4 regions of the Serratia sp. GW822-FHT06E05 genome follow, and region 3 is predicted to be linked to each of the others. Evidence: predicted binding sites of a transcription regulator. Region 3 holds the regulator's gene; each other region holds the start of a gene.
What was found. Region 3 encodes PhoB, which activates phosphate uptake and scavenging genes when phosphate is short. Its sites were predicted from a motif close to CTGTCATAAAACTGNCNNAT; they were not measured.

Region 1 (7,746 bases), on a different contig from region 3:
ATCCTGGTGAGTCCGCTGCTGGCGCCGATCATCGGCGGTGCGTTGGCGATGCTCTTTGGTTGGCGCGCCTGTTATGCCTTCCTGTTGGTATTGTGCGCCGGTGTAGCCTTCTCCATGTTCCGCTGGCTGCCGGAAACCCGGCCGCCGCAAACCGAAAAACGGCGCATGTTGGCGAGTTTCCGCAAGCTGCTGGCTGACGGCACGTTCAGTTGTTATCTGGTCATGCTGATTGGTGCGCTGGCGGGGATCGCCGTATTTGAAGCCAGCTGTGGCGTGTTGATGGGTGGCGTGCTGGGTCTGAGTGGCCTGACCGTCAGTCTGCTGTTTATTCTGCCGATCCCGGCGGCGTTCTTTGGCGCCTGGTATGCCGGTCGCGACGGTAAAACATTCCATACTCTGGTGTGGCATTCGGTTATCAGCTGCCTGTTGGCGGGTCTGATGATGTGGATCCCGGGCTGGTTTGGGGTGATGAACATCTGGACGCTGATTGTGCCGGCTGCGCTATTCTTCTTCGGCGCGGGGATGATGTTCCCGTTGGCCACCACCGGTGCGATGGAGCCGTTCCCCTATCTGGCCGGCGCGGCGGGGGCATTGGTCGGTGGTATGCAGAATATGGGGTCTGGTTTGGCGACCTGGCTTTCCGCCATGCTGCCGCAAACCGGGCAGTTCAGCCTCGGTCTGCTGATGTTTGCCATGGCGCTGCTGATATTGCTGTGCTGGTGGCCGCTGTCGAATCGAATGCAGCATCAGGGCCATACCGCATAAAACGTGTAGGGAGTTTGATGACAAAGTGGTCTGTGGACCCGAGATACTCGGGCCTAGCGCACCGAGGGGCCATTATGGGACACATCCCTGTGTCCCACCCTACGGGCCGACTGGAAGTCGTTCCCATTTGCTCCCGGCAAATGGGTCGGCGGGCAAGCCGCTACGACCCCATCGGCACGCTCTCCCTAATAACGGGCTTTGTCAGCAGTCTGAGGGCGCCAATCGGTGCCCTGTTTCATTACAGCAGGAACTCGTGCAGCGCCGGGTCTTTGCGATCCAGATAATGGGTCGAACGAATGCGGCGGATAGTGCGTGATTTACCGCGGATCAGCAGGGTTTCCGTGGTGGCCATATTTCCCTGGCGGCTGATGCCTTCCAACAGATCGCCCTTGGTGATGCCGGTTGCGGAGAAAATAACGTTGTCGTTGCGCGCCATGTCATCCAACACCAGCACTTTGCCGGCTTCGATGCCCATCGCTTTGCAGCGTGCCAACTCTTCTTCGCCAATATGGCGATTTTCGGCGCTGTCGCCTTTCACCTGATGGCGTGGCAGCAGGCGAGCCTGCATATCGCCATCCAATGCGCGGATCACCGCGGCAGAAATCACCCCTTCAGGCGCGCCGCCGATGCCGTACATCACGTCGACTTCGCTGTCCGGCATACAGGTCAGAATAGAAGCCGCCACGTCACCGTCAGGAATGGCAAATACGCGAACCCCGAGTTGTTGCATCTGGGCGATAACGCCGTCGTGACGCGGCTTGGCCAGAATGACCACGGTCAGTTGAGTCAGCGGTTTGCCCAGGCAGGCCGCCACCTTATTCAGATTTTCCGCCAGCGGCAGGTTAAGATCGATAGCGCCGTGTGCCGCCGGGCCAACCACCAGTTTTTCCATATACATGTCCGGCGCGTGCAGGAAGGTGCCGCGATCGCCGACCGCCAGCACCGCCAATGCATTGGGCTGGCCCATGGCGGTCATGCGGGTACCTTCAATCGGGTCGACCGCGATATCCACTGCATCGCCCTGACCGCTGCCGACCTGCTCGCCGATATACAGCATTGGTGCTTCATCAATTTCGCCTTCGCCGATCACGATGCGGCCATCGATATCCACTTTGTTGAGCATAATGCGCATTGCGTTGACCGCGGCGCCGTCGGCGGCATTCTTGTCGCCGCGTCCCAGCCATTTGTAGCCCGCCAGTGCGGCGGCTTCGGTAACACGGGAAAATTCGATGGCTAATTCACGTTTCATGGCAAAACCTGTCTGTGAGAAAGGAAGAAAATATCGGCAAAGTTTATCACAGCGGGCGACGGCGGGGGCGGGGCAAAAAAAACGCGCCGCCCGAAGGCAGCGCGTGATCAGGTTAACCAAGCAAAACAGCGTTAGTCGTGCTCTTCCCACGCTTGTGCGCGGGCAACCGCTTTTTTCCAGCCGCTGTAACGGAAGTTACGCTCGGTGGTTTCAATGCTTGGACGGAACTCGCGTTCGATAACCGCCTTGCTCTTCACCTCATCCAGGTCATTCCAGTAGCCGATAGCCAGGCCTGCCAGGAATGCGGCACCCAGCGCAGTCGATTCACGCACTTCAGGACGCTCGACACGGGTACCGAGGATGTCAGACTGGAACTGCATCAGGAAGTTGTTGGCGACCGCGCCACCGTCCACACGCAGCGATTGCAGACGGGTATTGGAGTCTGCCTGCATGGCATCCAGCACGTCGCGCGTCTGATACGCAATGGATTCCAGCGTTGCACGGATGATGTGGTTGCTGTTCGCGCCGCGGGTCAGGCCGAAGATCGCGCCACGGGCATACGGGTCCCAGTAAGGAGCGCCCAGGCCGGTGAAGGCCGGGACCACATACACGCCGTTGCTGTCTTTCACCTTGGTGGCGAAGTACTCGGAGTCGGCCGCATCGCTGATCAGTTTCAGTTCGTCGCGCAACCACTGGATAGAAGCACCGCCGATGAACACAGCACCTTCCAGCGCGTAATTCACTTCGCCGCGTGGGCCGCAGGCGATGGTGGTCAACAGGCCGTGGCTGGAGCGTACCGCTTCTTTGCCGGTGTTCATCAGCAGGAAGCAGCCGGTGCCGTAGGTGTTTTTCGCCATGCCCGGTTGAACGCACAGCTGGCCGTACAGCGCCGCCTGCTGGTCACCGGCGATACCGGCGATAGGAATACGCGTACCGCCTTTACCACCGATGTTGGTCTGGCCATACACTTCAGAAGAAGGACGGACTTTAGGCAGCATGGCGCGTGGGATATCCAGCGCTTCCAGCATGCGGTCATCCCAATCCAGCTCATGGATGTTGAACATCATGGTACGTGAGGCGTTGGTGTAATCGGTCACATGCACCCGCCCTTGGGTCATTTTCCATACCAGCCAGGTATCGACGGTACCGAACAGCAGCTCGCCGCGTTTGGCGCGTTCGCGGGCGCCTTCGACGTTGTCGAGGATCCATTTTACCTTGGTGCCGGAGAAGTACGGGTCAACCACCAGGCCGGTGTTGTGACGGATGTACTCTTCCAGGCCGTCACGCTTGAGCTTTTCGCAGATGTCGGCGGTGCGGCGGCATTGCCAGACGATGGCGTTGTAAATCGGTTTGCCGGTCTCTTTTTCCCAGACGATGGTGGTTTCACGCTGGTTGGTGATGCCGATACCGGCGATCTGATCGGAATTGATATCGGCTTTCGCTAGCACTTCCACCAGCGTGGAGCTCTGTGATGACCAGATCTCCATAGGATCATGCTCAACCCAGCCGGCTTTTGGGTAAATCTGCGTGAACTCGCGCTGGGATACCGCAACAATGTTGGCATCGTGGTCGAGCACTACGGCACGTGAACTGGTGGTACCCTGGTCGAGAGCGACAATGTATTTTTTTTCTACAGTCATGATCTTAGTCCTGCTGTTGTTAACCGTTTTAAAACTGTGCCAATCACGCTTTACGCTGCTGGGCCTTGGCGGCGGGTTGTTCTTCGTCTACACAAACGTCACACGGCAGATTGCGGCCAATGAGCATGCGGTAGCCGAAGGCACCCAGGCAGGCACCGATGATTGGACCAAAGATTGGCACCAGGAAGTACGGAATATCACGCGCACCGGTGAAGGCCACTTTGCCCCAGCCGGCCAGATAAGCGAACATTTTCGGACCGAAGTCACGCGCCGGGTTCAGCGCAAAGCCGGTTAATGGTCCCATAGAGGCGCCGATCACGGCAATCAGAATACCGATCAACAGCGGGGCCAGCGGGCCGCGCGGGATGCCGTTGCCGTCATCGGTCAGTGCCAGGATCAGGCACATCAGGATTGCGGTAATGACCGTTTCAACCAGGAACGCCTGGCCAACGGAAATATGCGCATTCGGGTAGGTAGAGAAGATGCCGGCCAGGGCCAGGCTTTCGTCGCTGCCGCGTACCATATGATTGGCCGCTTCGAAATCGAAGAACAGGTTGTAGTACAACCCGTAGACCAGGGCTGCTGCACAGAAGGCTCCGGCGATCTGCGCGACAATGTAAGGCAGTACTTTGCGTCCGTCAAAGCAGGCGAACAACCACAGCGCAATGGTCACGGCCGGGTTGAGGTGCGCGCCGGAGATGGCAGCGGTCAGATAGATGGCCATGGCGACGCCCAGGCCCCAAATGATACTGATTTCCCATTGGCCGAAGCTGGCGCCTGCCAGTTTCAGCGCGGCAACGCAGCCTACGCCAAAAAAGATCAACAGACCGGTGCCGAGGAACTCAGCGATGCACTGGCCTTTTAGGGTCGGACTGGTGGTTTGGCTCATAATGTTGTTGTCCTGCAAAACGGCGGTTATAGGTTTATAGGCTCGGAAGGTGTATCGATCCGTCCTAGGGGTACAGTTTTTTTCATCTCGTCCAATTATTAATTGAGGACGTGATGTAAATTTATCGTTAACGAACATAAACGAGAAATAGCGAAATCAAAATGTGTGTGCTTCGTCATAAAATTGAGCGAATTCGCGTCGTTTTGTGTTCTTTCTGCTCCATAAAACTGTGATCTGACCAGTGCTTTTATCCCCGACTGTTAACAAATCAATTTATGACCAAGAGGCTTTTTCGGTTTTTGCTGATGGTGGGGGCAGGAAAATTGCAACAGACTGCGCGATGAGCCGGATGTTGCTAGACAGCCGGGGACAGGCTACTTACAATCGTTTTTATCGAAAGAAGCGTTTTATCGAGACAGGCGCGTTATTTTCAATAAAAGCGTGTGTCACTTGGCGCGATGCATATTCGCAGCAGTTGCAACCTGAGTTGCGGCCGTTACCTATAGATGTACGCCTTGCTATCATGAGGGGACTGAAGAATGTCATTTGAAGTATTTGAGAAATTGGAATCAAAAGTTCAGCAGGCGATCGATACCATCACCCTGCTGCAGATGGAAATTGAAGAGCTGAAAGAAAAAAACAATACTCTGTCTCAGGAAGTTCAGGCTGCCTCCGGCAACCAGGAATCGCTGGTACGCGAGAACCAGCAACTGAAAGAAGAGCAGCACGTATGGCAAGACCGCCTGCGCGCGCTGTTGGGCAAAATGGAAGAAGTCTGATTCCGTATTGCACGATCGAAAAGGGCGCCTGAGGCGCCCTTTTTCATGTCGGAAGATTACTCGATATCGAGCGGGTCTTCGGACAGAATAATACCGGTGTTGTCGGCATACAGATGATCGCCGGAGAAGAAGGTCACGCCGCCAAAGTTTACGCGGATGTCGCTTTCGCCGATGCTTTCACTGGCTGCGCCGACCGGAATGGCCGCCATCGCCTGAATGCCGATGTCCAGTTCTTCCAGATCGTCCACCTGGCGTACCGCACCGTAAACCACGATGCCTTCCCATTCGTTCTGGGTAGCCAGGCGCGCCAGTTCTGCGTTGATCAGGGCACGGCGAACCGAACCACCGCCATCAATCACCAGAACACGGCCGCGACCGTTTTCTTCAAGCAGCTCGAATAACAGGCCGTTATCCTCAAAGCATTTCACCGTAGTGATTTGCCCGCCAAATGAAGTACGCCCGCCAAAATTGGAGAATAGAGGTTCAACAACGTTTACCTCTTCATGATAGATGTCGCAAAGTTCGGAAGTATCGTATTTCATAGGATTTTACGTCTGTTTGCCGCTGGAATAACCAGTATATCCCTTTATCCGCCCTGTTGGCAAAATCATCAGTTCGATGGCTAACTGAGCACCACGCCAATCGCGAACAACACATTGGCCAACAGCGCCGCTTTGACCATATGTTCCAGCATCGGGCGCATGCCTGCCGGCGTTGGATCGCGTAACACGCGCAGGCCGTGGCGCACCAGTAACGGGATAGCCAGGACAAACAGCCAGCCCCACGGACTATGCAGGTTAAGCAGCGTGAACAGCGCGAAGCAGGCTACTGCGCCGATCAGCAGCGCCACGTGGTAATAGCGTGCATTCTGTGGCCCAAGGCGTACCGCCAGCGTATTTTTGCCGTTGGCGCGGTCGCTTTCGATATCGCGCAAATTATTGATGTTCAGCACCGCGGTGGCCAGCAGGCCGCAGGCCGTGGCCGGCAACATCACGATACTGTCGAACGCATGGGTTTGCAGGTAGTAGGTGCCCGCTACGCTCAGCCAGCCGAAGAACACCAGCACCGAAATATCGCCCAGCCCCAGATAGCCATAGGGTTTGGTGCCGACGGTATAGGTAATGGCGGCGACGATAGACAGCCCGCCCAGCACCAGGAAGCCCACCACGTCGCTGGGTTGTTCGCAGGCCACGGCGATCAATGAACAGCCGGCAATCGCGATCAATACTACCGTCACCACCAGCGCGCGCTTCATTTGTGCCTGGGTGATCATGCCTTTCTGCATGCCGCGCAACGGCCCGATGCGATCTTCTTTATCGCTGCCTTTTACCGCATCGCCATAGTCGTTCGCCAGGTTGGAGAGGATTTGCAGCAGGCCAGCAGTCAGGAGTGCCAGCAGCGCCACGCCGGGTTTCAGGCTGCCTTGCCAGGCGGCAATGGCGGAACCGACGACGATCGAGGCAAAGGCCAGCGGCAGGGTGCGCGGTCGTAAACTTTCAAGCCAGGCTCTGGCCGGGGAGGTGGTAGTTGATGAGCTCATTTTTCGCTTCAGAGTTAGTGGCTGTGTCCGTTAGAAATAATTGTGGGAGGCAATGCCTCCCACAGATGACTGACTGGACATGATTGAGCGATTATAGGATAAAACGACTCAAATCTTCATCCGCTACCAGTTCATCCAGATGATTACGTACGTAATCCGCATCAATTGTAATGGATTGACCATTAATTTCACTCGCATCATAGGAAATATCTTCCATCAGACGCTCAAGCACGGTGTGCAAACGACGCGCGCCGATGTTTTCGGTGCTTTCGTTAACCTGCCATGCGGCTTCTGCGATGCGGCGGATGCCATCGGCGGTGAAGTCGATATTGACGCCTTCGGTGCCCATCAGCGCTTTGTACTGCTCGGTCAGCGACGCGCTTGGCTCGGTCAGGATGCGCTCGAAATCTTCGGTGGTCAGCGCCTGCAATTCAACGCGGATTGGCAGGCGGCCCTGCAGTTCCGGGATCAAATCTGACGGGCTGGCGGTCTGGAATGCGCCGGAGGCGATAAACAGAATGTGATCGGTTTTCACCATGCCGTGCTTGGTGGAGACGGTACAGCCTTCCACCAGCGGCAGCAGATCGCGCTGCACGCCTTCACGTGACACGTCCGGGCCGGAGCTCTGGCCACCGCGCTTACAGATTTTGTCGATCTCGTCGATAAACACGATGCCGTGCTGTTCAACCGCTTCAATCGCCTGTTCTTTCAGCTCTTCCGGGTTCACCAGTTTGGCCGCTTCTTCTTCCACCAGCAGTTTGAAGGCTTCTTTAATCTTCAGCTTGCGTGGTTTCTGCTTTTGGCCGCCGAGGTTCTGGAACATCGACTGCAGCTGGTTGGTCATCTCTTCCATGCCCGGAGGAGCCATGATCTCCACGCCCATC
Region 2 (7,746 bases), on a different contig from region 3:
TCCGCTTGAACCGGCGCCGGTGGAGGGGAATTTATATCTCCATTTACGAAACGATCTTCCGGCCCTTCGCAAGACTCCACCATAATTTCATATCGCAGCATAAAACCGACCTTGGGGACGGTGACAATCACCTCGTCCTCAATGCCCAGATTTTTAATAACCCGACGTAATTTACTCACACATTGGTTAAGATTATTGTTGCCTGACACCATGCCATAATCATCCCAAACCTTCTTGAATATTACCTCCCGCCCCACTGGCTCGCCATGATGCGTAATCAATAGCAGCAGTAACCGCTTCGACGGATTGGAAATAGAGATGGGATCGTCAGGAAACTCTGTCAGGCTCATGGTTCCCGTATCCACGTCAAAAATGATGTGGTCATTAATTCTATATTTCATTTTTCACAGGTTTCACTCTAGGATTATTTATCGCCGGCGTTAAATGTTAATAGAATATTAAGCAATATTTAATCAGGTTAATTAGCCAACCTTAGCCACTGACCCTTCTGAAAATCAATTAACGCCACAAAGTAAATATTTCTCACCTTATCATTTTTGATATAAGAATTTTCTCATATGCCATAACCAAAGATTATACAAACATCCACATCATTGATATATTTATATGTAAAAGATCTTAAAGTTAGTTTTTTGTTTTGTAAATTACCGCCTTTAAGCTGAAAATTCTCGTCATTCCTTTAATGCAAGCAATTTTAATAACAACATAATGATGAGTGAATTTTGCCAAAAGGGGTCGCCGCCAAAAAACCGGGCCTAGGCCGCAACATTGCCCTAATTCTGGTCAGAATTAATCTTTTGATCCGGAGGTGATTGGGTTAGCCCAGCGGTAAATGAAAGTAAATAGTTTCGACCAGGCCGGATAAACGGATTTGGCCGACCCAGCCAATCAAATCCGGCGTGGGAAATAGGCTATTCTTGCGCGGGGAATATCAGGCTGAAGGTGATGCGAGCAGTATTTTCTTCGACAACACAATGGGCGTGCGCTGTGCCGCCATGCAGTGTCATGATCGCACGGACGATCGCCAGCCCCAGTCCGCTGGCATGGCTGCCGGAACTGCGGGCGGCATCGGCACGATAGAAGCGGTCGAACAATTTGTTCAGATGCGCCGGGGAGATCGGCGGGCCCTGATTGATAACCAGTATCGCCAGCCCACCATCGGCCTGACTGACAGCCTGCAGCTGTACCTGACTGTTTTCATCGGCATAGCGTACCGCGTTGGAGACCAGGTTACTCAATGCGCGCTGAAACAGCATGGCATCCGCCATCCATTGCCCTTCTCCCTGGCAGACCAACGTAATGCCGCGTTCTTCCGCCAAACCTTCGAAGTAGTCAGCCACCCGTTGCAGCTCTTGTGCCACATCAAGCCGCTGAGGGTTCAACACCGCTTGCCCTTCGCCGGCGCGCGCCAGAAATAGAATATTTTCCACCATACGGGAAATACGCTCCAGCTCCTCCATGTTGTTCGACAACAAGGTTTCATACTCTTCCACACTGCGCGCCTGATACAGCGCTACCTGACAGTGCCCCATCAGTGCCCCTACCGGCGTGCGGATTTCATGGGCCAAATCTGCGGAGAATTGCGTCAGGCGCAGATAACCTTCATTCAGGCGATCCAACATGGCGTTGAACGAACGGGTCAGTTGCTGCAATTCCTTCGGTACCCCGTGCTCGCTCAGGCGAGTCGACAGCGTGTTCGGGGTGATCACCGCCGCCTGCGCCGCCATTCGCCACAGTGGCTGCAGTCCGCGGCGCATCACCCAGTATCCCAGCAATGCAATCAGAATAAATGCCACCGCGACGGCGGCGACGATCCGCCAGAGATAACGCGCCAGCATCTTCTGCTCATTGACCATCACATGGGCAGCCGAGATTTGCAGCAGGTTACCGTCCTCCAGCCTGACCAGTGCCGATGCAGCTCGCAATGGCACTCCTTGAGCGGTAACTCCGCCTTGAACCGCGCTCAAGCGCTGCGGCGTGCCGACCGGCGTCGGGATCACCGGTGGCAGGATCAACCTCGCCGGATTCACGTTGATTAACGGTTTTTTCCCCGGCTGCTGAAAAATCAGCACGTCCTGTTCGTTACCCAGCATATTTTCGAACAGGCCGGTATTCGCCGTCAGACGCTCCAACGGAAAACGCTGACTCAGCAAATTGCGGTAATACTCCACCCGGCCGGTAACCTGCAAATCGCTACGGGTAGTCATCTCCTGACGCATTGCACCGTACAGGTAGCCGCCCGCGCCGCTAACCACCAGAGCCGCCACCAGCGCAAACAACATGGCGCTGCGCAACGTCAGTGACAAGACGCGCCAACGCTGGATCACGGCCTTCATGAACGCGGTTCGCAAACGTAGCCGATACCACGCACGCTGTGGATCAGCTTGACCTCGAACGGCCGGTCAATCTTGGCACGCAGCCGCTTGATGGCGACATCCACCACGTTGGTATCGCTGTCAAAGTTCATGTCCCAAACCTGGGAGGCGATCATGGTGCGTGACAATACCTCCCCCTCACGTCGTACCAGAAGATGCAACAACATAAATTCTTTATTGGTCAGCGCGATCACCTGCTCCTGCCGCACCGCTTTACGGCGCAGTACGTCGAGCTGCAGGTCGGCTATCACATAGTGATCGGCTTCACGTACCGTGCCACGCCGCAGCAAAGTGCGCAGACGCAACACCAGTTCCGTAAAGGAGAAGGGCTTAATCAGGTAATCATCGGCACCCAGTTCGAGGCCATGAATGCGATCCTGCACCCCATCTCGTGCGGTCAGAAATAGAATGGGCACATCACTTTTCTTGCGCAGTACCTCGATAATCTGCCAGCCGTCCAGCCCCGGCAACATTACGTCCAGCACGATAGCGTCATAGCCGTGTTCCAGTGCCCGAAACAGGCCGTCGGTGCCGTTACGTGCCAAATCGACGCTGTACCCCGCCTCTCCCAGCCCCTTTTTCAGGTAATCACCCGTGCTGATGTCGTCTTCAACCACCAGTATTCGCATTATCGCCACCTCATGACTCTTGCGGAAATACTAGCAGTTCTGGCGGACATTCTTGATGACATTAATGTCATCAAACGGACATGGTGCTGTCCCCGGTGTTCAACCATGCTTAACCGGCAACCTAAACAAAGGAGAACCTTATGATTACCCGTCATCGTTTTGCCGGTTTACTGCTTTCCACTCTCATGCTGTGCAGCGGTGCGGCCGCCGCAGCGCAAACCCCAGGCAAGGTGATTGCCCCGCTGCGTGGCGTTATCGATCAGGTGAGCGACACCAGCCTGCAGGTCACCGATCGCAAAGGGGAAAAGGTCAGCGTCAAGCTCAATGACCAGACCCGAGTGCTGAGCGTGTCGAAGGGCACGCTGGATGATATCAAGCCGGACAGCTTTATCGGCACCGCTGCCGTACCGCAGCCGGACGGCTCTTTGAAAGCGTTGGAAGTGCACGTGTTCGCAGCCAGCCTGCGCGGCACTGGCGAAGGCCACTCGGCCTGGGAATCCGCCGACGGTAAGGTCGACACCATGACCAACGGCACCGTGGGCAAACTGGTGAAGTCCAACGGCCGCACCCTGACCGTGACCTACGGTAACCAGCAGAAAACCGTTAACGTGCCGGAAGATGTGCCGATCGTCACTCTGGATCCCGGTGACCGCAGCCTGCTGAAACCGGGCGCGCATATCGTGTTGTTCTCCGCCACGGACGATAAGGGCGAACGCGTTGCTACCCGCATTTCTGCCGGCAAAGACGGTACCGTTCCACCGATGTAATTCAGGAGTGCATGATGAAAAGCAACGCGCCGCGGCCGGTGCATCGCTGGCCGGTCCGCCTGACCCATTGGATTAACCTGTTCGCCATGGTCTGCATGTTCATGAGCGGCTGGGAAATCTATAACGCTTCGCCGCTGTTCGGCTTCCGCTTTCCACCGCAAGTCACGCTCGGCGGCTGGCTGGGCGGCGCGATCGGCTGGCATCTGGCGGTGATGTGGCTGCTGGCCTGCAACGCGCTTTGTTATGTCTTGTGGAGCCTGTTCAGCGGCCACTTGCGGCGCGATCTGCTGCCGCTTGGCCTCGGCGCGCTGCGGCGCGATATCTGGCAAGCCGTGACGCTGCGGCTCAAACATCAGCATGGTCATTACAACGCCATTCAAAAGCTGATGTACCTCGGCGTACTGCTTCTGGGGCTGCTGCTGGTGCTCTCCGGACTAGCCATTTGGAAACCGGTGCAGTTACAAGGTTTGGTTAGCCTGTTCGGCGGCTTTGACATTGCGCGTTACGTACATTTTTTCGCCATGGCAGGCATTGGCTTATTTGTGGTGATTCACCTGCTGATGGTGATTATCGTGCCGCGCACGCTGTGGGCAATGATAACGGGTGGCAAACATGACGGATAAAAAACAGCGCCCCATGGCACCGGGGCTGGAACCGGCACAAAAGAAACAGCTGGTTAATTTGCAGCGCCGCCTGATGCTTCGCTCCGGCCTGACGCTGGGTGGCGTCGCCATGCTGACCGGCTGCAACCTGCAGGATGGTGACCAGGTGGATAAAGTGCTGTGGGCAATGTCCCGCTGGAACGATCGGGTGCAAGCCTGGCTGTTCAACGGCCAAAAGCTGGCGCAGACCTACCGTTCGGATCAGATTACCCATCCGTTCCCGTTCAACGCGTATTACCCGGAATACAACGTTCCGGAAGTGGATCTCGCCAGCTACCGGCTGGAAGTCTCCGGTAAAGTAGAAAAAAAGGCCCCCTGGACGCTGGAGCAACTGCAACGCCTGCCGCAGCAAAGCCAGATAACCCGGTTAATCTGCATCGAGGGCTGGAGCGCCATTGGCCAATGGGGTGGCGTGCCGCTGCGCAATTTCCTGCAGCACATCGGGGCGGATCTGAACGCCCGTTACGTCGGATTCAAATGCGCGGATCGTTACTATTCCAGCATCGATATGGCCACCGCCCTGCATCCACAAACCATTCTGGCGCTGGATTTCGGCGGCAAGGCGCTGCCGGCCGATTACGGTTACCCGCTGCGGCTGCGGGTGCCGACCAAGCTGGGCTTCAAGAACGCCAAACATATCGCCGCCATTTTCGTCAGCGATACCAATCCCGGCGGTTACTGGGAAGATCAGGGCTATAACTGGTTCAGCGGCATTTAATTTCTGCGTAGCGCTGCGCAGAGAGCTCACCCCCGCTGGTGCATTTATTCCGACGCTGTTAATACGAGGCTATGTTCAGCTTTTCTCCCCGGTCGTCATCAGCGTGATATCCGCCTGCATGATCGCCTCTCGCGCTGCGGCGGGCAGATTATCATCGGTAATAATCGCGTCAAATACCGCAATCGGCAACGCCAGATAGGTGGCTATTTTACCGTATTTTGAGGTATCGCTGAGCAGGATACAGCGGCGACTGGCGTCAACGATGGCTTTCTTCACCATCACCTTATCTTCATTGGGCGTCGACAGGCCGCGCATGCTCCAGGATGAAGCGGAAATAAACGCCAGGTCGATAAACAACCCACGTAGCGCCTGAGCCGCCGCTTCACCAACGCAGGAACGGTTCTCACGACAGACGGTGCCGCCGGTGTGAATGATCTTGCACTGGCTGTGTTCTATCAGGTAACCCGCAATCACAAAATCATTAGTGACCACCGTCAGATCTTCGCGCTCACTGAGATGCTTTGCCAATGCCAGCGTAGTGGTGCCCGCATCCAGATAAATGCAGCTGTTGGGCGGGACCTGCCGGGCAGCCAACTGACCGATGGCCGCTTTCTGTTGGCTGTACATCCCTTCCTTATCCTGATGAGAAGGTTCAATCGCCACCCGTTCAGCAGATTGCACCCCGCCTGACACTGCCAGTACCGCGCCCTGCTCCTCCAGTTTTTGCAGATCGCGGCGAATCGTCATATGCGACACTCCCAGCCGCTCGGTCAATTCGGCAATACTGACCACCCCGCGTTCTGATACCAGCGCTAAAATTTGCTGATGGCGTTCTACAGGTATCACGGTTCCCTCTCTTTTTACCGCAGTGATAATAATTGTGATTTTACGTCAATTTTCGTTCGATGAAAGCAGCCATTTTACAGGCTGTGAGATCGCTCATGGTATCGATGACTTATTTTAAATATTTTTAAAACAGTGAGATAACTCGACATCAACCTTTTTAAGCGCATCTATTAAGGCTTCTCTCAATGTTAATAATTGTGATATCGATCGCTGACTCAGCGCATCAATGCGCTTACATTTAACACAACAAAACAAATTATCACTAAAATTAACACGAGGTGCCAAATGACACAGCCAGGGGATTTTGCAGTTTGCATCGTAGGGTTAGGTTCCATGGGAATGGGGGCGGCGAAGTCGTGCATTAATGCCGGGCTAACGACTTATGGTGTCGATCTTAACCCACAGGCGCTGGCCACATTGCAGCAGGCCGGGGCCAAACAGGCTGCCACCAGCGCAGATGGATTCGCCTCTGAGTTAGATGCGTTATTGCTGCTGGTGGTTAACGCTGCTCAGGTCAAGCAGATCCTGTTCGGCGAAAACGGCCTGGCGGCGAAACTGAAGCCCAATACGCCAGTCATGGTCTCTTCCACCATCTCCGCTGCCGATGCCAGGCAGATAGAACAACAACTGCTGGCGCTTGGCCTGAACATGCTTGACGCTCCGGTTTCAGGTGGCGCAGCCAAGGCGGCTGAAGGCCAAATGACGGTGATGGCATCCGGCGCAGAATCCACATTCCAACAATTGCAGCCGGTGCTGGACGCCATTGCCGGCAAGGTCTATCGCATTGGTGAAGAGATTGGCCTGGGTGCCACGGTGAAAATCATCCACCAATTGCTGGCCGGGGTGCACATCGCCGCCGGAGCCGAGGCCATGGCGCTGGCTGCCCGCGCCGGTATTCCTCTGGATGTCATGTACGACGTCGTCACCCACGCGGCCGGCAATTCCTGGATGTTCGAGAACCGTATGCGTCACGTGGTTGACGGCGACTATGCGCCCAAATCGGCGGTGGATATCTTCGTGAAGGATCTGGGGCTGGTGGCGGATACCGCCAAAGCACTGCATTTCCCGCTGCCGCTGGCATCTACCGCTTTTAATATGTTTACCGCCGCCAGCAATGCCGGTTTCGGCAAAGAGGACGACAGCGCAGTGATCAAAATCTTCTCCGGTATCGACCTGCCGCAAAAGAAGGAGAACGCATAATGCTGCTCGGCGTAATTGCAGATGATTTTACCGGCGCGACCGACATTGCCAGCTTTCTGGTGGAAAACGGCCTGTCGACGGTGCAGTTAAATGGCGTACCGCATGATGAAATGCCGATTGAAGCGCAAGCGGTCGTTATCAGCCTGAAATCAAGATCCTGCCCACCTTTGCAGGCAGTTGAACAATCTTTGCAGGCGCTGGCCTGGCTGCAGCGCCAGGGCTGTCGGCAATTTTACTTCAAATATTGCTCAACCTTCGACAGCACTGCGCAGGGTAACATCGGCCCGGTGACCGATGCGCTGCTTGATGCGCTGGGCGAAAGCCAAACGGTGATTTCCCCGGCGCTGCCGGTCAACGGCCGGACGGTGTATCAGGGCTATCTGTTTGTGTTGGATCAACTGCTGTCGGAGTCCGGCATGCGCCACCACCCGGTGACGCCGATGACCGACAGTAACCTGCTGCGGTTAATGGAAGCACAGGCTCAGGGACGCTGCGGACTGGTAACGGCCGCAGAGATGGATTGCGGTG
Region 3 (7,746 bases):
ATTGCTGCTCGATCTGCGCCAAATCTCCCTTAATGAGCTGCATCGGTTGGAAGCTTGGGATCTCCAACGCGCTGACCTGTTGCAGGGCACCCGCCGCGAAATCCACCATAAACACGCTTTTGGCCTTGCCCAACTCGTCAAAACTGAGCGGGATAGGGGAGCCGCTGTAGCGAATATGTTCAGATTTGGCGACGTTTTGCGCGCGATGAATATGCCCCAGCGCGATGTAATCGGCCGGCGGGAACGCCTGTGCGGGGAAGGCGTCCAGCGTACCAATATAGATGTCGCGCACCGAGTCGGACGTGGTGACGCCGACGGTGGTCAGATGGCCGGTAGCGACGATGGGCAGCGGCAAGCCCAGCGCATCACGGCGCGCACAGGCGGCCTGGTACAGGGTGTGATAGTGGTCGGCGATAGACTCTTGCAGCGCCTGCTGTTTTTGCACCCCGGACTCACCGGCGCGGCTGGTGAGCAGATCGCGCGGGCGCAGAAAAGGAATGGCGCACAATACCGCACCCGGTTGGCCGTCGCGTTGATTCAGCACCAGCACCTGTTGTTCGATTTCGCTCTGCGCATTGGCGATCACGGTGGTATTCAGACAGGAAAGTAATTCACGCGATTCATTTAAGGTGGCCACGGAGTCGTGATTGCCGCCCAACACCACCAACTGGCAGCCGGTACGCTGCAGTTCCACCACGAAGCGGTTATACAGCTCGCGGGCGTAGCTTGGCGGCGAGCCGGTATCGAACAGATCCCCGGCGACAATCAGCGCATCCACCTGGTGTTGTTCAATCTGTTCGATCAGCCAGTGCAGAAATGCCTGATGCTCGGCGGCGCGGCTTTTGGTGAAAAAGTACTGGCCAAGATGCCAGTCAGAGGTGTGGATCAGGCGCATGACACTCCCGGGGCGATAGGGTAATGGCGGTGATTATAAAGGGCGTTGCGGCGGCTGTCGTGACGCAATCATTATGACAACTGAATGATTTTTCTTTGACGTTGGAAATAATCGCTATGCTTACTGCCTATAACAGCCCGCTTTTTTCATAAAAGTGTCACAAAACTGACGCATAATGGCGCCCGCAATCAACTGTGATCGCTAACACATTGGCAGGATTGACGATGGCAAGACGCATACTGGTGGTGGAAGACGAAGCGCCGATCCGTGAGATGGTGTGCTTTGTGTTGGAACAGAATGGTTACCAACCGTTGGAAGCTGAGGATTATGACAGCGCCGTGACGCGCCTGTCTGAGCCGTTCCCTGATTTAGTGTTGCTCGACTGGATGTTACCCGGGGGATCCGGCATTCAGTTTATTAAACATATGAAACGTGAAGCGCTGACCCGCGATATTCCGGTGATGATGTTGACCGCGCGCGGTGAAGAAGAAGACCGGGTGCGCGGCCTGGAAGTCGGGGCGGATGATTACATCACCAAACCCTTCTCACCGAAGGAACTGGTGGCGCGCATCAAGGCGGTAATGCGCCGTATTTCACCGATGGCGGTGGAAGAAGTGATTGAAATGCAAGGGCTGAGCCTGGACCCTTCCTCACACCGCGTGATGGCTAACGAACAAGCGCTGGATATGGGGCCGACCGAGTTCAAGCTGTTGCACTTCTTTATGACCCATCCTGAACGCGTTTATAGCCGTGAGCAGTTGCTTAATCACGTCTGGGGCACTAACGTTTATGTGGAAGACCGCACCGTTGACGTGCACATCCGTCGGCTCCGTAAGGCGTTAGAGACCAGTGGTCATGACAAAATGGTTCAAACCGTTCGGGGCACCGGCTACCGATTCTCAACGCGCTACTGATCGCGCCGCGCTGGAGAATATGCCGTGTTAGAACGTCTATCCTGGAAGAGGCTGGCCCTGGAGCTGGCCCTTTTCTGCCTGCCTGCCTTACTGTTGGGGCTGATTTTCGGTTATCTGCCCTGGCTGCTGCTGGCCTCCGTGCTGGCGGCGTTGGTATGGAATTTCTACAATCAACTCAAACTTTCCCACTGGCTGTGGGTTGACCGCAGCATGACGCCGCCGCCTGGCCGCTGGAGCTGGGAACCGCTGTTTTACGGCTTGTATCAGATGCAGCAACGGAACCGTCGTCGGCGCCGTGAGCTGGCGCTGTTGATCAAACGCTTCCGTAGCGGAGCGGAATCGCTGCCCGATGCGGTAGTGATGACTACCGTCGAAGGCAATATCTTTTGGTGCAACGGGCTGGCGCAGCATTTGCTGGGTTTCCGCTGGCCGGAAGACAATGGCCAGCACATTCTCAACCTGTTGCGTTATCCGGAGTTCAGTCACTATCTGCAACAGCAGGAGTTCTCCCGCCCTTTGACGCTGCAACTGAATAACGAGCATTACGTCGAGTTTCGTGTGATGCCCTACTCCGAAGGGCAATTATTGATGGTAGCCCGTGATGTGACCCAGATGCGTCAACTGGAAGGGGCTCGGCGCAACTTCTTCGCTAACGTCAGCCACGAGCTGCGCACGCCGCTGACGGTATTGCAGGGTTACCTGGAAATGATGAGCGACGAAGAGCTGGATGGTTCGCTGCGCGGTAAGGCGTTGGGCACCATGCAGGAGCAGACTCGCCGCATGGACGGACTGGTCAAGCAACTGCTGACGCTGTCGCGCATCGAGGCGGCGCCTAACGTTGAAATGAACGAGCGGGTTGATATCCCCCTGATGTTGCGGGTGTTACAACGTGAGGCGCAATCGCTGAGCGGCGGCAACCACGAAATCACCTTCCGGGTGAATGAGCAGTTGAAAGTGTTCGGTAACGATGACCAACTTCGCAGTGCGGTGTCGAATCTGGTGTATAACGCCGTCAATCATACGCCGAAAGGCACCAATATTGAGGTCAGCTGGCAGCAGACGCCAAACGGCGCGCAGTTTCAGGTCAGTGATAATGGGCCGGGTATCGCGGCCGAACATATTCCCCGTTTGACCGAACGCTTCTACCGCGTCGACAAAGCCCGTTCACGCCAGACCGGCGGCAGTGGGCTGGGGTTGGCGATCGTCAAGCATGCGCTCAGTCACCACGATGCGCGGCTGGAGATCCTTAGCGAGCAGGGCATCGGCACCCGATTTATCTTTACCTTGCCTAACCGGTTGATTGTTCCCGCAGCTTTGTCAGAGAATGCGGTGAAAAATTAACGCGAGAGGCTGGCATGATCCGAATCACCCGAGGGCTGTTGCTTTGCCTGGCGCTGTTGGCAAGCCGAGGCGCGCTGGCACAGCCGGATGGCATGTTGTCCGGCAACCTGTCTAGCGTCGGCTCCGATACGCTGGCGAACCTGATGGCGCTGTGGGCGCAGGACTTCAGCCAGCATTATCCCAACGTTAATCTGCAAATCCAGGCCGCCGGTTCCTCCACGGCGCCAACCGCATTGGCGGCTGGTGCAGCGCAGCTTGGCCCGATGAGTCGCCCGATGAAGGCCGCGGAAGTCTCTGCATTCGAGCATCGTTACGGTTATGCGCCGTTGGCGGTACCGGTCGCGGTCGATGCGCTGGTGGTGCTGGTGCATCAGGACAATCCGCTGCGCGGTCTTAATCTGCAGCAGCTCGACCGAATTTTCTCCGCGACTCTGCGCTGTGGCGAGAGCCAGCCTTTGACGAGGTGGGGGGAACTGGGGCTGACGGGTGATTGGCAACAGCGTGCGCTGCAACGTTTTGGACGTAATTCGGCCTCCGGCACCTACGGCTATTTCAAACTGCGTGCGCTGTGTGGCGGCGATTTTATGCCGCGCGTCAATGAGCTGCCGGGCTCGGCTTCAGTCGTGCAGGCGGTGGCCGGTTCGCTGAACAGTATCGGGTATGCCAGTATCGGTTTTCGCGCCAGCGGCGTACGGCTGTTGCCGTTAGCGGAGACCGGCCAAAACTATGTGACGCCAAATGACGCCAACGTGCGTAACGGCAGCTATCCGTTGTCTCGCTATCTGTATATTTACATTAATAAAGCGCCCAACCAGCCGCTGGAGCCGCTGACGGCGGCATTTCTCGATCGCGTGCTGTCGGACACCGGGCAAAATCTGGTCAATCACGACGGCTATCTGCCACTGCCGCCACAGACTCTGCAGAAAACCCGGCTGGCGCTGGGCCTGCAATAAGCCTGCCTCTGGGCACCTTGGGTGCCCAACATGAATTTCTTTCATCCCCTGTGAAAATTCTTCCGTTGCCGCCCGTCAGTCGACGTGACAGCATGCTGATTATAAGTCATCTAGACGTCTGGAAGTCTATTTAATAACCCGGCGTAATAGTTCACACTGTAAATCACTGAGGCAAAGGCCCGAGCTTTTGCCGGCTAGCGGGAGTCATATTATGTGCGATTGCAATTCTGCCTTTCACGCTGACGTTGTCGGCAGTCTGTTACGCCCTGCGGCGCTGAAAACCGCTCGCCAACAGTTTCTGCAGGGCGAGATTGATGCCCTTCAGTTACGGGAAGTTGAAGACCAACAGATCCGTCTGGCGGTGGCAAAACAGAAAGATCTCGGTTTGGCGGTCGTGACGGATGGAGAGTTTCGTCGAGCGTGGTGGCACTTCGACTTTTTGGAAGGGCTGGACGGCGTGGAAGGTTATGACGCGGAGCAGGGGATCCAGTTTAACGGCGTACAGACGCGGGCGCGCAGTATCAAGGTGGTCGGCAAATTGGGCTTCAACCCGCAGCATCCGATGCTGGAGGACTTTCGTTTTCTGAAGGCCATCGCCGGTGATGCGGTGCCGAAGATGACCATTCCAAGCCCGAGTGTGCTGCACTTTCGCGGTGGGCGTAAGGCCATCGACAGCCAGGTTTACCCGGATCTGAACGCCTATTTTGACGATCTGGCGCAGACCTACCGCGAGGCGATCAAGGCGTTTTATGATGCCGGTTGCCGCTATCTGCAACTGGATGACACCGTGTGGGCCTACCTGTGCTCTGACGATCAACGGCGACAGATCCGCGAGCGTGGAGAGGATCCGGATCTTCTGGCGCGCATATACGCGGATGTGCTGAATGCGGCGATCGCTGACAAGCCGGAGGATCTGATCATCGGGTTGCACGTTTGCCGCGGTAATTTCCGCTCCACCTGGATCTCCGAGGGCGGTTATGAGCCTGTGGCGGAGATCCTGTTTGGTCAGGTGAATATCGACGCTTTCTTCCTGGAATACGATAATGAGCGTTCCGGTGGTTTCGAGCCGCTGCGTTTTATCAAGCCGGGCAAACAGCAGGTGGTGCTGGGCCTGATTACCACCAAAAACGGGGAACTGGAAAACCCTGAGCAGGTGAAACAAAGGCTTGAAGAGGCGGCGCAGTTTGTCGATCGTCGACAGCTTTGCCTCAGCACCCAGTGCGGTTTCGCTTCGACTGAAGAGGGCAACAGCCTGAGTGAGCAGCAGCAGTGGAATAAACTGCAAAGCGTGGTGAATATTGCCGAGCAGGTTTGGTAGGGCAAAAAATCGGTTCAGACCGCGCGGAAACTGGTGGTTTATTGGCGGTTTCGCGCGGTCATGAGGCATCTTCTTCACGTTTTGTGAATGCGTTGCTCAAAAATGATACAAATCATGTATTGTATATTTATTGATAGCCCCTATGATCGACTGGTGTCGAAAGATAATCTGGTCGATAGCTCTGCTTTTTGTCATGCGACTTGCCTTTCAACGCTATAAACGTTTAACTTAGCCTCCGTTGTCGGACTAAACCTCCATTTATAACTCCTAAAACTCTGCCCATCATCATGAGTGGTCACTTTCGAATAAGGACAAAACGCCGGACGTTATGCGTTTTCTGCTCTTATTGGTCTCGCGATGAAATGGCAAGCCGGCAACCGGATGGGGCTTAACGCTACCTCCATATCGGGCATTTTTTTTCATTTGAACAGGCAACACGACATCGTATGAGTCATCGTTTAACGTCAAAAGATATTATCGCATTGGGTTTTATGACCTTTGCCTTATTCGTCGGCGCCGGGAATATCATTTTCCCGCCGATGGTCGGTTTACAGTCCGGTGAACACGTCTGGACCGCAGCTATCGGCTTTCTGATCACCGCCGTCGGTCTGCCGGTGATGACCGTGATCGCCCTGGCGCGCGTCGGTGGCGGCATTGACGCCCTGAGCTCGCCGATTGGCCGTCGCGCCGGTCTGCTGCTGGCTACCGTCTGCTATCTGGCCGTAGGCCCGCTGTTCGCCACGCCGCGTACCGCGACCGTCTCCTTTGAAGTGGGCATTGCACCGCTGACCGGTGATGGCGCCATGCCGCTGTTTATTTACAGCCTGGTGTACTTCGCGTTGGTGATCGGCATCTCGCTGTATCCGGGCCGCCTGCTCGATACCGTGGGTCACGTGCTGGCACCGTTGAAAATTGTTGCGCTGGGCGCGCTCGGCATCGCCGCGCTGGTTTGGCCGGCAGGTACGCCTATCCCGGCGACCGACATTTATCAGAACGTTCCTTTCTCTTCCGGCTTCGTCAACGGCTATCTGACCATGGATACGCTGGGCGCGCTGGTATTCGGCATCGTCATCGTTAATGCTGCGCGTTCCCGCGGCGTCAAAGATGCCGGTTTGCTGACGCGTTACACCATCCTGGCCGGGCTGATTGCCGGTGTGGGCCTGACGCTGGTTTATCTGAGCCTGTTTAAACTGGGCTCCGGCAGCGGCGTGTTGGTACCCGACGCGACCAACGGCGCGGTGATCCTGCATGCTTACGTGCAAAACACCTTCGGTGGGCTGGGCAGCTTCTTCCTGGCGGCGCTGATTTTCATCGCCTGTATGGTGACTGCGGTTGGCCTGACCTGCGCTTGCGCCGAGTTCTTTGCCCAATATCTGCCGTTCTCCTACAAGACGCTGGTGTTTATTCTGGGGCTGTTCTCGATGGTGGTGTCCAACCTGGGCCTGAGCCATCTGATCCAAATTTCCATTCCGGTGCTGACCGCGATTTACCCGCCGTGTATCGTGCTGGTGGTGCTGAGCTTCACCCTGCGTTGGTGGAACAGCGCGCCGCGTATTATCGCGCCGGTGATGTTAGTCAGCCTGTTGTTTGGTATCCTTGACGCGGTGAAAGCGTCCGCCTTCCAGCAAGTGCTGCCGGATTGGACCAATCACCTGCCGCTGGCAGAACAGGGTCTGGCATGGTTGTCGCCTTCGCTGTTGATGCTGGTGCTGGTCGCGATTTATGACCGGGTTTGTACGCGTTCCGAAGTGACCGCGCACTCCTAATCCCCCGGCTAAATTTTGGGCCACGGACTTGTCCGTGGCTTTTTTACGTTTAAAAAACACGGGTTATTTTCATGCAACAACAGTCACCCACCGCTCCCACGCCCAATAAGCTAAAACGCGGTCTCAGCACCCGTCACATTCGCTTTATGGCTTTGGGTTCGGCTATCGGCACCGGCCTGTTCTACGGTTCGGCGGACGCGATTAAAATGGCCGGCCCTAGCGTTTTGCTGGCGTACCTGATCGGCGGCATCGTCGCTTTTATCATCATGCGTGCGCTGGGCGAGATGTCGGTCAACAACCCGCAGGCCAGTTCGTTCTCGCGTTATGCACAGGACTACCTGGGCCCGATGGCCGGATATATCACCGGTTGGACCTACTGTTTTGAAATCCTGATCGTCGCGATTGCCGACGTGACCGCTTTCGGCATCTATATGGGCGTGTGGTTCCCCGAGGTGCCGCACTGGATTTGGGTGCTGAGCGTGGTGCTGGTGATAGGCGCCATCAACCTGATGAGCGTGAAGGTGTTCGGCGAGCTGGAGTTTTGGTTCTCCTTCTTTAA
Region 4 (7,746 bases), on a different contig from region 3:
GATCTGGGCCTGGTCAATGGTAGCACCGTTGAAAAGAACTTCATGGCTAGCCTGAAATGGCTGAATACCAACCCGAAGGTGGGGCCATTCACCGCGTCGGCCAATATCGACGTCACCTTTAAGTAAGATTGCTCAATAAAAAAAGGGGTTCAGCGCAGGCTGAACCCCTTTTTTAATGCCATTTATCTCAGTGTTGACCAACCCAGTTGGTACAGACACTGTCCAGGCATTTACCGGCATACCACAGATGCACGCCAGGGGACTCATGGCGATGCCCGTTCAGCGGTTCTATCGGCTGCGGGTGCATCTCTGCGACGTCCCAGCGAGTTGTGCGACGATAAACCGCCGGCGTTTTGCCGAACTGTTTTTTAAATGCGCGTGAAAAAGACGGCTGAGAATCAAAGTGGAACTGCAGGGCAATGTCGAGAATAGGGCGCGGGGTCGAACGCAGTGCTTGCGCGGCTTGCGACAGTCGACGCTCGCGGATGTAACTGCCTAAAGCATGCCCGGTAGTGCTGCGGAACATCCTTTGCAGGTGCCACTTGGAGTAGCCTGACTTCGCCGCTACGTTGTCTAACAGTAACGGCTGATCCAGATGGGTTTCAATCCAGTCCAGCAAATCGTGAATGATATTAACGCGATCCATTGTTTTAGTTCTCCTGCGGGTACGACATTCAGGTCACAGTAGGTAACAGTAATTATCCAAGCTAGTACTTTGATAATAGGCCGCGGAGACGGGTTACGCAAGTGTTAACCCGGAGGAAAAAGGTGGCTAAACGTGCTCTTTGGGTCGCAGGGAAATGAAAAAGGCCGCACGTGGCGGCCTTGAGCAAAGAGGGGAAAGGCGGGGATCAGTTAGTTTCCGGCTTCACTTCGATATAGTCCAACTGCAAGACGCTGCTGGTGTAGCCGCGGATCTTGTTGGTCATTTCAATATCGCCGTTCAGCTTGTGGCCGTAAGACGGAATGATCTCTTTCAGTTTGCTCTGCCATTCCGGCGTAGCCACTTTATCTTTGAACACTTTCTCCATCAGGTGCAGCATGATCGGTGCGGCAGTTGATGCGCCCGGTGATGCACCCAGCAGAGCGGCAATGCTGCCATCTTCGGAACTGACCACTTCGGTACCGAACTGCAGTACGCCACCTTTATCTGCATCTTTTTTGATGATCTGCACGCGTTGGCCGGCGGTCCACAGTTTCCAGTCTGCCTGTTTGGCTTCAGGGAAGTACTCTTTCAGCGCAGCGAAACGATCGTCGTCGTTCATCATCAACTGACCCACCAGGTATTTCACCAGGTCGAAGTTGTCCAGCCCGACGTGGGTCATTGGCATCAGGTTCGAAGTGCTCAGGGAGTGCAGCAGGTCGAACAGTGAACCGTTTTTCAGGAACTTGCCGGAGAAGGTGGCGAACGGTCCGAACAGCAAGACACGCTTGCCGTCCAGCATGCGGGTATCCAGGTGCGGAACCGACATCGGCGGTGAACCTACGCTGGCCAGGCCATAAACCTTGGCCAGGTGTTGGTCAGCGATTTCCGGGTTGGTGGTGACCAGGAACTGACCGCCGACAGGGAAGGCACCGTAGCCTTCGGCTTCGGGAATGCCGGTTTTCTGCAGCAGCGTCAGAGAAGCACCGCCTGCACCGATAAACACGAATTTGGCATTCACGGTGGTTTCTTTGCCGTCGCGGTTCAGATCGGCCACGGTGACGCGCCAGGTGTTGTCGGCATTGCGCTTGATGTCGCGGACTTCATGGCTCAGGTTCAGCTTGAAGTTCGGGTTTTTGGTCAGCGTGTCCACCAGTTGGTGGGTGATCACGCCAAAGTTAACGTCGGTACCCAGCGGCATGCGGGTCGCAGCAATTTTCTGCGCCGGATCGCGGCCGTTCATCACCAGCGGAGCCCACTGTTTAATCTGGTTAGGGTCTTCTGAGTACTCCATACCACGGAACAGGGTGCTGTGTTGCAGTGCGGCATAGCGTTTGCGCAGGAAGTTGACGTTGTCGTCACCCCAGACAAAGCTCATGTGCGGCACACTGTTAATAAAGGATTTTGGATCTTTCAGGACGTTATTTTTCACCTGATAAGACCAGAATTGACGCGAGATTTCAAAAGACTCGTTAACCACCACGGCTTTGCTGATGTCGATGGTGCCGTCTTTTTTTTCCGGGGTATAGTTCATTTCAGCGAAGGCGGAGTGACCGGTACCGGCGTTGTTCCAGCCGTTGGAGCTTTCTTCAGCCACGCCGTTCATGCGCTCATACATGTCGATGGACCAGTTTGGCTCCAGCTCATGCAGGTAGGTCCCCAGCGTGGCGCTCATGATGCCACCGCCGATCAGTACCACATCAACGGACTTATTCTCTTCCGCCGTCGCCTGTTGCGTAACGCCAAACAGGTTCAGACAGAAGATCAGGACGAGTAATTTTCTCATTGAATCAAATCTCTTGTGTGTAAATTCTACTCATTGCAGGTGAAAGAATTTATCGGGAGTTACCCTGGAAATAAGTAAAACTAACCCGCCCGGCTAAGCCGAGTGACAGTGATAATGTCTTTTTGTTAATCGTTTTCTTAACGAAAAGTGGATTATTACAGGCTGTCTGGGGACAGGTTGTTCAACTCTGGTTACTGCGGGGATATTATTGTTTGCAATATTGTTAAAAACTACTTTTGTAACTAAAAAAAGCCCATTAAAGGCAGGAATCATTCATTTATTATTTTTATTTAAATATAACCGCTAAATTAATAAGGTCTAATTGCCGCTGATTTAAACGATATCCCAATATCACACAATATTTATGGAATAATGGCAAATAGCAGCAGGTAACAAAATGAAAATGGCCGCCGGGCATTTCAGTGCGGCCAAGATGCTGGTTGACGCTTAGCGGCGGGCCTTTATTGCTGCCGACGGCCACTCTTCTTTCAGCAGTGCATAAATCAGTTCATCACCCCATTGGCCATTGAAACGATCGTTTTGTCGCAGGTGCGCCTCTTTGCGCATCCCCAGACGTTCGACGACCCCGATAGACCCCTGATTGGCAGCATCGAGCCGGGCAAAAATGCGGTGACAGCCCACTTGGTTAAACCCCCGATCCAACACCGCTTGCACAGCTTCGCTAGCATAACCTTTACCGGCATAAACCGGGCTGAAGATATAACCGATCTCGGCTTGTAATGCTGCGCGGTTAGCCAGTTTCAACAACACTTCACCGATCAACTCTCCGCTGTCCTTCAGGGTGACGGCGCAATAAAAAATATCGCCGTCCTGACTGAAGCGCGAAGCTATCGCCTGAGCAAGCTGATCGGCCAGTTGCGCGCTGTCCGGGGTGGGGGCATACAGATAACGATAGACCTCCGGCAAACGGTGGTAAGTCGAGTAGGCTTCGAGATCGTCGAGCGTGAAGCGGCGCAGTTGCAGGCGTTCGGTGGTGAAGGGCAGGGTAATCAAATGCAAGAGCTCATCCTTATTGTCGGGTGGGATCACATTGGTTTGTTTACGGACAGGGCAGAACATTTTTGCGAGGAATACAGGTCCCACAATATAGCAGTAGCCTGGAGGTTTCAAACGGCGAAAACCCTGTTCATCGCCGACGTGAGCAACGATGAACAGGGTTTAATTAATCAGTGGACGGGGTCGTTAGCTTACTTGATCGCCATGGCGTCACGCATGGTATAGAACAAATCTGTCTGATCGGTCAGACCGACGACGTTGGCGGCATGCGGGCCGTAGGCGGCAACACGCAGCTGGGTGCCGGTGTGGCCCTGCGAATCATCTTCCGAGTTGCCGTAGCTGATGGTCATCGGCGCGCCATCTTTGGTGGTCAGCATTTGCGTCAGGCCCGGCGCTTTGGCGTCGGCGGCGATAATCTGGCTGGAGTGAGCATGGTCAGCGGTGACGATCACCAGAGTGTTGCCGTCGGCACGGGCGAATTCCAATGCTTTCTGCACGGCTTCATCCAGATCGACAGTTTCCCCGAACTGGCCGCACGGGTTGGCGGCATGATCCTGTTTGTCGATCGATGCGCCTTCAACCTGCAGGAAGAATCCGTTTTTATTGGTTTTCAGCAGGTCGATGGCTTTCTCGGTCATAACCGCCAGCGTCGGGATATCCGCCGTACGTGCCGGGTTGTTCTGACAGGTCACCGCCGGCTGGTCGAGATTACCGTGATAGCTGGCCTTCGGCCCCTGCCAGCGTACCGGCATATTGCCGGCGGCAAACAGCCCCAACAGCGGCTTTTGCTGATTGGCGACGTTAACGGCGTTCAGGGCATCGAGGTTTTCCACCCACTGATAACCTAATGCAGTTGCCTGCTCTTTCAGTGATTTTCCCTGCCATTCGCCACTTTTGGCTAACTGATTAAAGGATTTTGCTCCGCCGCCTAAGGTGACGTCGGCGCGGGCTTTGAGTAACTGCTCACTGATCGAACCGCGGCCGCCATTTTCCAGCGCGTTGGTTGCGCATTTTTCACTGGTCTCTTCCGGGCCGTAACATTTACGCGAGGTGACGTGGGAAATCTGCGCCGCAGGTGTGGCGTCTTGCAACTCTGCGGTGGAAACGTTGCCGGTGGCTTTACCCGCCGCTTTGGCAATTTCCAATAAGGTCGGTTGGTCTTTGCCATTAACGTCAACGCCCAGCGCGCCGTTATAGGTTTTGACGCCGGTGGACCAGGCAGTCGCCGAGGCGGCGGAGTCAGTGACGTAATCCGGCTTGTGGGTTTTCTTGTCCAGCGAATAATGGGTGTATTGGCCGGTTAACGGCAGGGCATCGATGCCTTTAAAATAGCCGCCTGCGCCTTCGGCATAATTGCGTGCCGAAGTGATTTCCGAATCGCCCATGCCGTCGCCAATCAGCAAAATCACATTCTTGACCGTTTTATCAGACAACGAAGCTTTCAATGCCGCGGTTTGATCACCACTCAGGCGACGTGCTCCGCCGGGTTCAACGATATTGCCGCGAGCCGCACGCTCGGAAAGTCCGGCAGCGTTGGCCGGCGTCTCATCGGCGAAGGCGCTTGAGCATAATAAGGCGGATAACACGGCACTGGCGATCAGGGAAACTGGCTGCAACATCGGGGAAAGCTCCTTGTCGTAATATAAAAACATAAATACCCGGTCGCCTTTCAAGCTACAGCGTGGTTACCAGCACTCGCTAACCCCAAGTTACTTACTGGAGTAAGCGCCTGGGGATGAGCGAGCAGGATGCCTGACTGTGGCTTAAAAATCATAGGGGTATAACACGAACTTGTTAGGCAGGGAGGGTAATGCAGGGGTGTGACACTTTTATGGCGACAAAGAAGACGCAAAAGGGATAGCCGGGCGGCTATCCCAGGCAAGCCATTATTCGCTGCGGGCGGGAATGTTGACGCCGCGTTGCACCGCCGGTCGTGCCAGACCGCGCTCCAGCCATTGCCCTACGCGTGGGAAACTGTCGAAATCGACTATCTCGCGGGCTTCGTAGAAGCCGATCAGATTACGCACCCAGCCCAACAGTGAAATGTCGGCAATGGTGTAATCCTGGCCCATGATCCAGTCGCGGCCTTCAAGCCGGCTTTCCAGTACGCCCAGCAGGCGTTTCGACTCATTCTTATAACGCTCAAGCGGGCGCTTATCTTCGTATTCACGACCGGCGAAACGGTGGAAGAAGCCGAGCTGACCGAACATGGGGCCAACGGCCGCCATTTGGAAAAATACCCACTGAATGGTTTCATAACGCAGAGCCGGATCCTGCGGCAGGAACTTGCCACTTTTTTCCGCCAGATACAGCAGAATGGCGCCGGATTCGAACAGGGGTAATGGCTTGCCGCCAGGGCCATCGGGATCGATGATTGCCGGGATCTTGCCGTTCGGATTCAGCGACAAAAACTCGGGCGTCCAGGTCTCGTTTTTGCCGATGTCGATCAGGTGCGCTTCATACGGCAGGCCGATCTCCTCCAGCATGATAGAAACTTTTACCCCGTTCGGCGTGGGCAGCGAATAGAGCTGCAGCCGCTCCGGATGCTGCGCCGGCCACAGTTTGGTGATTGGGAATTGGGTTTGATCGAGCATGGGAGTCCTCGGGTTGACGGTTTGCTTATTGAGTATTGCACCAAAACTAACCTGTTGTGAGGTTAAACAGTGAGGTCAAAATGTGCTTTAAGCGCTTTTTTCCCGCTGGCGGTGAGCTGCAGTTCACGACTCTCCAACTGGCGTTTTATCCAGCCACGACGGATAAATGCGGTAAGCATCGCCGCACCTAATGCACCACCCAGATGGGCCTTGCGCTCGCTCCAGTCCAGGCAACCGCAGGCGAAGCGTCTTCGTGAGGGCGCAGGGGAACAGTCGACGCCCAACCGAGTGAGTGCAGCGTGGCCGGCCTCGCTTAACCGATAGTCTTCCTCACCATCTAACCAGGTTAGCTGATGCAGGCGTTGGTGCAGTTTTACCGCCACTTCACCGGCCAGATGGTCATAACAGGTACGAGCGAATTGCAATGACGTCGGAGTAGTGCTTTTCACCACGGGCTTTTCGACGCCGGCCAGTGCCATTAGCGTTTCCAGCGCGGCGGCGACTTCCGGCCCTGTCAGACGGAAATAGCGGTAACGCCCTTGCTTGACGCAGGCGATCAGTCGCTGTTCCTGCAGGCGTGCCAGATGGCCGCTGGCCGTAGAGGCGGCAACGTCCACCGCGGCGCTGAGTTCGGTGGCGGTATAAGCGCGACCATCCATCAGCAGGCACAGCATGCGCGCCCGGGTGCGGTCGGCAATGGCACCGCTCAGTGCCGCCAGACGATCTTCAATATCGATGTTATTCATACTTCGAGATTAGGCGAAGTATGGCTGTGCGTCCACCGTTAGGATGGGTTCACACCGGCCAAGCCTACTGGAGAACAACATGGCAACCTGCCCTTATTCCCGCGCCATTGCTGCCGTCACGGCCGATGATCCGCGGGCCAATTATATGCAATTGGAACCCATGCAGTTTCAGCCGCAAAAGCAAAGTTGGATCGCCGTTTCGCCTTTAGCCGTGCGGGAGGTTTTGCACAATATTGACTTTGGCGTTCGGCCCACCGATGAACCTATCCCGGCAGCCTTGCTGGGTACACCGGCGCAATCCATCTTTGGCAATTTGGTGCGTATGCGAGATGGCGACGAGCATGTCAGGCTTAAAAAGGCCATCGTGCAAACTTTAGCGGCTTTTGACTCATCTCTAGTCCAACAAACCGCGAGGGCTGTGGCGCAAGAATTGATGCCTGCAATAGCGAATGCGAGGCAGATCACCCGTTTTAATTATGCTCTGCCAGTGTGTGTTATCGCGGCACTTTTGGGCATCCCCGCCAAGGAATGGGCTGAGCTGGTTGACGAGATACTGGACTTCTCCCGCTGTATAGCGCCTGGCGGCAGTGCACCTCAGGTGGCGCTCGGGATCCGGGCGGTAGAATCTATTTCGGCACGTCTCACAAACTGTTGTGGTCCACTATGGCAGGAATTGCAGCAGGTCTCTGCACAACTCGGCCTTGAAGATCGGGTCGTGGTGGCCAACGCCATCGGTTTGATGTTCCAAGCCTGCGAAAGCACCGCCGGTTTGATCGGTCAGACGTTATTGCTGATGGGCGACAACACGGAAAGTGTGCCACAACGCATTGAACAGATACTGACTGAAATGCCCTCGATCCAAAATACTCGCCGCTTTGCCCGGCAGGATACCCAGGTCGCCGGCTGCCAGGTGTTGGCCGGACAAAGCGTATTGGTTTTGCTGTGTGCAGGAGACGAAAG

Region 1: a site for PhoB is predicted at 4,760-4,779, ahead of AC1RKC_RS22965 (MIP/aquaporin family protein). Genes of this name have one in related genera too.
Region 2: a site for PhoB is predicted at 3,090-3,109, ahead of AC1RKC_RS06205 (heavy metal response regulator transcription factor). Genes of this name have one in related genera too.
Region 4: a site for PhoB is predicted at 5,265-5,284, ahead of phoA (alkaline phosphatase). Genes of this name have one in related genera too.

The regions. Positions count from the first base shown of each region.
Region 1 is NZ_JBXALM010000013.1:83,524-91,269, forward strand. Features, by position in the region: gene emrD (multidrug efflux MFS transporter EmrD) at 1-765, shown strand, start outside; gene glpX (class II fructose-bisphosphatase) at 1,004-2,014, opposite strand; gene glpK (glycerol kinase GlpK) at 2,146-3,654, opposite strand; gene AC1RKC_RS22965 (MIP/aquaporin family protein) at 3,698-4,543, opposite strand; gene zapB (septal ring assembly protein ZapB) at 5,083-5,322, shown strand; gene rraA (ribonuclease E activity regulator RraA) at 5,379-5,864, opposite strand; gene AC1RKC_RS22980 (1,4-dihydroxy-2-naphthoate polyprenyltransferase) at 5,945-6,862, opposite strand; gene hslU (ATP-dependent protease ATPase subunit HslU) at 6,954-7,746, opposite strand, start outside.
Region 2 is NZ_JBXALM010000001.1:1,323,697-1,331,442, forward strand. Features, by position in the region: gene AC1RKC_RS06195 (winged helix-turn-helix domain-containing protein) at 1-350, opposite strand, end outside; gene AC1RKC_RS06200 (heavy metal sensor histidine kinase) at 933-2,357, opposite strand; gene AC1RKC_RS06205 (heavy metal response regulator transcription factor) at 2,354-3,025, opposite strand; gene AC1RKC_RS06210 (hypothetical protein) at 3,166-3,792, shown strand; gene AC1RKC_RS06215 (cytochrome b/b6 domain-containing protein) at 3,807-4,415, shown strand; gene AC1RKC_RS06220 (molybdopterin-dependent oxidoreductase) at 4,405-5,172, shown strand; gene ygbI (DNA-binding transcriptional repressor YgbI) at 5,248-6,018, opposite strand; gene ltnD (L-threonate dehydrogenase) at 6,304-7,218, shown strand; gene otnK (3-oxo-tetronate kinase) at 7,218-7,746, shown strand, end outside.
Region 3 is NZ_JBXALM010000012.1:157,976-165,721, forward strand. Features, by position in the region: gene sbcD (exonuclease subunit SbcD) at 1-895, opposite strand, end outside; gene phoB (phosphate response regulator transcription factor PhoB) at 1,120-1,809, shown strand; gene phoR (phosphate regulon sensor histidine kinase PhoR) at 1,834-3,150, shown strand; gene AC1RKC_RS22505 (PstS family phosphate ABC transporter substrate-binding protein) at 3,165-4,103, shown strand; gene AC1RKC_RS22510 (cobalamin-independent methionine synthase II family protein) at 4,315-5,421, shown strand; gene brnQ (branched-chain amino acid transport system II carrier protein) at 5,868-7,187, shown strand; gene proY (proline-specific permease ProY) at 7,259-7,746, shown strand, end outside.
Region 4 is NZ_JBXALM010000001.1:1,288,183-1,295,928, reverse strand. Features, by position in the region: gene AC1RKC_RS06080 (fimbrial protein) at 1-126, shown strand, start outside; gene AC1RKC_RS06075 (helix-turn-helix domain-containing protein) at 188-646, opposite strand; gene AC1RKC_RS06070 (malate:quinone oxidoreductase) at 852-2,429, opposite strand; gene AC1RKC_RS06065 (GNAT family N-acetyltransferase) at 2,877-3,449, opposite strand; gene phoA (alkaline phosphatase) at 3,638-5,065, opposite strand; gene AC1RKC_RS06055 (glutathione S-transferase N-terminal domain-containing protein) at 5,333-6,040, opposite strand; gene AC1RKC_RS06050 (ArsR/SmtB family transcription factor) at 6,103-6,786, opposite strand; gene AC1RKC_RS06045 (cytochrome P450 family protein) at 6,866-7,746, shown strand, end outside.